2 regions of the Paraliobacillus sp. JSM ZJ581 genome follow, and region 2 is predicted to be linked to the other one. Evidence: a T-box and tRNA genes for the amino acid it is inferred to sense, from the RefSeq annotation. Region 2 holds a T-box; the other holds one or more tRNA genes.
The links. A T-box is a leader RNA that pairs with one kind of tRNA and senses whether it is charged. The one in region 2 lies ahead of alaS (alanine--tRNA ligase), so its partner is inferred to be a tRNA-Ala.
Positions count from the first base shown of each region.

Region 1: it encodes a tRNA-Ala, which carries the amino acid that the T-box ahead of alaS (alanine--tRNA ligase) is inferred to sense. The anticodon was not compared.

Region 1 covers NZ_JBISEP010000011.1:7,810-11,236, reverse strand. Annotated here, with positions in the region: gene ACH6CY_RS08155 (ABC transporter permease) at 1-774, opposite strand; gene ACH6CY_RS08150 (ABC transporter ATP-binding protein) at 774-1,676, opposite strand; gene ACH6CY_RS08145 (PLDc N-terminal domain-containing protein) at 1,681-1,866, opposite strand; tRNA gene ACH6CY_RS08140 (tRNA-Ala) at 2,021-2,093, shown strand; gene ACH6CY_RS08135 (hypothetical protein) at 2,126-2,251, opposite strand; gene ACH6CY_RS08130 (hypothetical protein) at 2,460-2,636, opposite strand; gene ACH6CY_RS08125 (MarR family winged helix-turn-helix transcriptional regulator) at 2,708-3,145, opposite strand; gene ACH6CY_RS08120 (CBS domain-containing protein) at 3,297-3,427, shown strand, end outside.
Region 2 covers NZ_JBISEP010000009.1:8,368-11,794, reverse strand. Annotated here, with positions in the region: gene alaS (alanine--tRNA ligase) at 1-1,388, opposite strand, end outside; T-box leader at 1,456-1,662, opposite strand; gene ACH6CY_RS07175 (AI-2E family transporter) at 1,795-2,862, opposite strand; gene ACH6CY_RS07170 (hypothetical protein) at 2,890-3,111, opposite strand; gene recD2 (SF1B family DNA helicase RecD2) at 3,189-3,427, opposite strand, start outside.

The DNA of each region.
Region 1 (3,427 bases), on a different contig from region 2:
TCAAGCGAGTTCTTTTTTTCTAAAGATATGAATAGAAATAGATAGTATGATTAGGGTAGAGGCAATTGTAATCATTGACGCACCCCAGAGTGAATTTGAAATCGTTTCAGTCTGTAGCATTTCACTAATATGACCGCTTAAGCTATTTGGAAACCAGCTCAGTTTATGTGAGAATACACGATAAATAGCAGACATACTTATCAAAGTAACAATTGAAGTGCCAAAGACTGCCGAAGATGATTTGAATAAACAACTAAAGAAAATAGTGATTGTGATAACAAGCACGAACCATAAACTATAGAAGAAAATTGCTTGTATGATCAGAACAAATGGTATGTCACCGAATAATAAACTGACATAATACCAACTAGTTAAGAGTCCGATGCTAGCAGAAGCCAATACAACAGTTAATTTAGCAGCCCATTTACTTGAGATATACGTTCCGTAATGTACCGGCTTTACTAAAATGAGCTCTACTACGCCGCTTTTTCGTTCCCCTGCTATCGCCCCCATAGTAATTAATACAATCACCAGTACACCAAACATACTATATTCACTCAGACTCATCATAAATGCATCAACAGCAGAAATATCAGGCATTTCAAAAACTGCACTTTCAGGAAGTCCACCAGCTTTGTCTAAAATGATCGGCATATAATAAGTAGTCAGTGGATCCATAATCGCAAGAATAATGAATACAATTGGTACCCATATCCAACTAAAATTACGCCAGTATTCTAACATTTCTTTTCGGAAAATTGTACGCCACTGCATCACTTTTTCACCGCCTTCATAAATAAATCTTCTAGTGATGTTCGACTTACTTCAAACCTAGTAAGCGGCCATTGCTCTGCTGTTATTTTTGCTAGTAACGCTTGTCGTGTTAACTCCATATCCGTAATGACACAAACAATGTCTTCACGATCAAGGTAACAAGTTGTAATTCCAGGAAGTTGCTCAATCATTGAAAGGTAGTTTTCATTTGATTCATGAAAAGATAAGTTAACCTTAGACGTTTGGTGTTTGTGACGTAACTCGTTTAATGTTCCTGATTCAACTATTTTTCCGTGATGCATGAGTAATAAATCATCACTAACTTCTTCAGCGTCACTTAAAATATGTGTTGAAAACAGAATCGTCGTTTGTTCTTTTAGTTCTTCCATTAATGTTAAAACTTCTCTGCGCCCGATTGGATCTAATGAAGAAACAGGTTCATCTAACATGATCATACTTGGACTGTGGATCAATGCTTGAGCAATACCTAATCGTTGTTTCATTCCGCCAGAATATTTACTAATACGTTGATCCTTTGCATCTAATATACCAACTCGTTCAAGATAATAATCAGCAAGTTCGGTTGCTTTTATTTTTGTTAAGTTTGCAAGTTGACCAACGTAAATTAGAAATTCCTTCCCAGTCATCCAACCATGAAAAACAGGATGTTGCGGGAGATAACCAATATGTTTTCGAATATCAGCCCCTAGTTTCATTCCTTCGAAAGAAATGGAGCCACTTGTTGGTTTTAATAATCCAGATAACATGCGTAATGTCGTTGTTTTTCCTGCCCCGTTTGCCCCGAGTAGTGCGACACATTTTCCGGATTCCAAACGAAAAGATATATCATTTACAACTGGATTGCCATTAAATTTTTTAGTTACATGTTGTACGTTGAACATGAAATTACTGTTGCCTCCTCCCAATGATAAAGAATAGAATAGGACCGATAATTTGTAACAATAAAATAATAAATAACCATAGCCAACGAGGGCCGTTTGTTTTATCGGTTTTAAACCAAGCTAATAGAGCTACAATTACGAGAATTGCTTCTAAAACAATTAACGGTGCAAGTAGTAGAAAGATATCCATTAACGTTTCACCTCCAAATAATTATACGATAAAGATGAATAATAAGTTTCAATATTAATTGTGTTTTGTTTTGAAAGTGGCTATAATGTAATTAGACTTCTGATGATTATAGGAATATATTTTGTTTAGTTGTGAATGATGAGTCTTTTTTTTTGGGGCATTAGCTCAGCTGGGAGAGCGCTTGCATGGCATGCAAGAGGTCAGCGGTTCGATCCCGCTATGCTCCATACTATAGTAACAAAAAACGCTTTGCCCGATTTTAAAAATAAATAGGTAGTATAGTTTTTATAGCGTGAAATAATTGATTAAAAGGAGCACCAGCATTCAAAAAATGACATGCAGTAGACGGTGCAATTAATAAGTATTGATATAATGTCTGTAACATTACATTTTGGATAATAAATGACTGTTGTAAGCTCTTTACTTATCCACGTCATTTATTGTACAAGCTATTATTTATTAAAATAGATAACAAGGTAAAACTAGCCTAATGGAATGGAGGGATTCTATTAGGTTAGTTTTTTAATGTAAGGATAAACGTTACATATACGTTGCTATTTTCAAGGAAGGTAGAAAGCAATGTTATCCTTATATTAAGCATTGTCTTCCATTTTTTTCAGTAATTGAATCATACGCTTGTTTTGTTCTACTTGATAGTCACTGTTCTTTTTTATATGATAAATCCACTTTAATAATAAAATAACGGCAACTGGTATACCAACATACAGTATGATCAATATTAAAAGGGAAAGAACATTTAAACCAATCATCTCCTCACCTCATTCTATAGGTGTATTATATAGCATTGTTCAATTTTTTACCACATTAGTTCCTTAATATGTTATTTTTTTCGATAATATTCCTGTGCAGTTTGATTAAATTTCTCTAGTAATTGACTAAATTTGATACGGTCTTTGTGTGACCAATCTGCTAATAAATCTGAGAAAAATGCCATTCTTTTTTGTTTATAAGCGTGTAATGTTTTTTTTCCGCTTTTAGTAATTTGATAATAATAAGACCTTTTATCTATTCGATTGGGTATTTTTCTTATTAATTGTTTTTGTTCTAGTAAAGCGGCCTGTCTACTAATAGTGGAAATATCTAATTGCAAGATAGTCGCTAACTTCTTTACCCCAGTTTCTCCATGAGTAGCTAATGCTTGTAAAAGTAAATATGAAGAACGGTCAAATGCCTTTTTTTTCTCAGTTGCAAGCATCGTTATTCTTCTCGTTAAAATGGCCATTTCGATTTCAATTGATTCAATAGAGTCATTACTCATCTTTCACATCACCTTATATGTTATTTTCTCACATATCCTATCCTTTCTTTTAGTTTTACCTTAAATCAAATAAATTGACAAGGAAATGGTTGCATAATAGAATTATTTAATTGTATCATGCAACTATTTTTGATAATTGGAGGAAGTCATTTTGAATGCAAACCAACTAATGAAATATCCTGTTATTAAAGTAAAGGAAACAAGTACAATTAAAACTGTGATTAAACAATTTATCCAACATGGTATTAGCGGGCTACCCGTTGTCAATGAGCGTAATGAAGT
Region 2 (3,427 bases):
TCATAACCGATAAATTCACTTTCTACTTCTAATGTATGAAACACTTCGTCTTGTACTTGCATTGAATCTACTTTTTGCCTTGCATTTCGCGCACGCTCTTTCTGCTTCTGCATTTCTTTTTCAAAGCCCACTTCATCCATAGTAAATCCAACATCAGCTATATATTCTTCTGTGAGCTCTTTTGGAAATCCATAAGTATCATATAATCGAAATACTTCGGTACCTGGGAAAACATTTTTACCTTGCTGTTTTTCTTTTTCAATAATCTCTTCTAATATTACCAAACCTTCATGTAATGTTTCGTGAAATCTTTCCTCTTCTGTTTTCACGACATTTTCGATAAAGCTTTGTTTTTTCTTTAAGTCAGGATAAAATGCTTGCATAATTTCTGCAACTGTACCAACTAGCTGATACATAAACGGCTTTTCAACTCCAATTTGTTTTGCGAAACGAACCGCTCTTCTCAACAACCTTCTTAAAACATAACCACGACCATCATTTGAAGGTAATGCACCATCCGCAATGGCAAAAGAAACTGTTCGGATATGGTCAGAAATAACTTTAAAAGCTACATCCGTTTGTTTGTTTTTTCCATATTTAACATTTGCAAACGTCTCAATTTTTTTAATTAAGGGAAGGAAAAGGTCAGTCTCAAAGTTCGTTGGTGTGTCTTGAATAACGGAAACCATTCGCTCTAGTCCCATTCCTGTATCAATATTCTTCTTAGGTAACGGGGTGTATGTATCATCTGGGTTATGATTAAATTGTGAAAATACTAAATTCCAAATCTCTAAATAGCGATCGTTTTCTCCACCTGGATACAATTCCGGATCATTTGGATCATTGCCAAATGATTCGCCTCGATCATAGAATATCTCTGTATTTGGGCCACTTGGACCTTCTCCAATATCCCAAAAATTCTCTTCTAATCGAATGATTCGTTCTTCTGGAAGTTTAACTTGATTTTTCCAAAGATCATATGCCTCATCATCCTCTGGGTGGACAGTTACAGACAATCTCTCTGGATCAAAGCCAATCCATTTTTTATCCGTTAAAAATTCCCATGCCCACATAATTGCTTCTTCTTTAAAATAATTCCCAATGGAGAAGTTTCCTAACATTTCAAAAAAAGTATGATGTCTAGAGGTAAAACCAACATTTTCAATATCATTTGTGCGAATTGATTTTTGTGCATTAACAATTCTTGGGTTATTCGGAATCACTCGCCCATCAAAATATTTTTTCAATGTGGCTACACCACTATTAATCCATAGTAGTGTTGGATCATCTTTTGGCACAAGAGATGCACTAGGCTCGATGCGATGCCCTTTCTCTTCAAAGAAATCTAAAAACATTTGTCGTACTTCCGCAGACGTTAATTGCTTCATCTTTTAAAGCCTCCTAAATAATTAATCTTCTTTTGATAATAAAAAAACTCTCTTCTCTGCAAAAATATGCAGGGACGAGAGTTGACTATCGCGGTACCACCCTGATTATGAACCATAAGATTCATCACCTTAAAACGATAACGGTGTTTAGCCGGCAGAAATTAGCTGCACTCCAAACTAGCTTCTGTAACCCTTCATTTAGAATTTCTTACAGCCACGGAAATTCCTCTCTTAAAATGGTCTGTTACATACTATTGTTTCTCTACGTTTTTCAATCACTATTTACGATAGTATAGTTAATTTTTGATTTTCTGTCAATCTTTCATGGATTTTGAAAAGAACTTGAGCTAATAACTAATATACATCCTTTCACTTAAGTTAAATTCAATACACTCAACAAGCAAGATTATGGTGATAAATTGTCACGCTTACTTTGATTCATAACAACTTTGAAAATGGTTACTAATGGAATAGCGATGATCATGCCAATAATTCCAGCAATTTCTCCACCTACTAATAAAATGAATATAATCAAAACCGGGTGTAGATGTACACTTTTTCCAACGATATATGGCGATAGTAAATTCCCTTCAATGATTTGAACGAATATCACGCCTAAACCGACATAGATTACTTGTTTCGTTGAAATGGTAAAAGCAATAATAATTGCTGGCAACGCACCAATAAGTGGACCAAAGTAAGGTATAATATTTGTCACTGACATAATAATCGCTAATATTAGTGGGTATTTCATATTAATTAGTACTAAAATGAAATAAGATGTTAAGCCAACAAAGAAACAAACGATTAATTGTCCTCGAATATAACTTCCTAATCCATGATCAACCGCAGGTAAAAGTAGTTTTATTTTGGACTGGTGCTTCTTTGGAAATAACTTAATTAAGCTTGATTTGATTAAATCAAAATCTTTTAACATGTAAAATACTAAGACAGGAATAACTGCTATAACCATTACGATATCCATGATTCTGGTCGCCCGTTTTAATATATTCGCAACCCAATCCTCAACGCTATTTTCTATATGACTAAAAAAACCATCCATTTGATCATGAAATGTTTCAGGTAAAAAAGCAGTGTTTTCATACAATCGATAAATTGTATGACGATATGTATTAAAGAAATTTGGTAATGCTTGTTGTAACTCCTTTATTTGTTTTACTAGCGCTGGAAATCCATAATAGCTAGCAACAGCAGCACCTCCAAAAAACAAAATATAAACACCAATAATCACAAAACTTCTAGGAATATGATAGTGGTGAATCTTTTCAATTAGAGGATGCAATAAATAGGCTATAAATGCCGCAATAAAAAAGGGCAGCAAGATTTTAATGATGATCGCAAGTAATTGACGGTAAAAAGGAAATAAGAGATACAATAGATAAACGAAAAGTAGTATAACAATTCCCAAAATAAATAGACCAAGCCACTTTCTAATAATTCTTCTTGAAAGCATATCGATTACTCCTTATTAAGATATCCATTATCTTTGTAAAGATCGATCTTCTTCTGTAAAAAGATCATTTAATGAACTTAAGGAGCCATCTTCTTCTACTTGATCCATATGAAATATATTTTCCTCTAATTTTAATTCTATAAAGCATTCCCAACAATAATAATGTTGATTACCTATCCGACCAATGTTTTTACTTTTACAATTTGGACAACGCAATACACTCACTCCTGCTACTATTTTTACTATCATTTTCCCCAAAATAAAATGATTATATACAAATATCATAGTAAAATAGAGCAGATTGTATGAAGCAATACTAGATCAGATTACAAAAAATCATATGGAGATAATTCACCATCTTCTCTATCAGCTTGTTCTTTCATTATCAATTCTCCATCCAATAATAGTTGGAGCTTTTCTGTTAAAGTGGTATACCTACTATTTTTATCTTCCTCTTGCACACCTTTTAGAAAGGAATGTTTATCTCCACACAACAGAAGTGACTGTTTTGCTCGAGTAATTGCAGTATACAATAAATTTTTTTTAAGCATTCGGCGGTAACTCG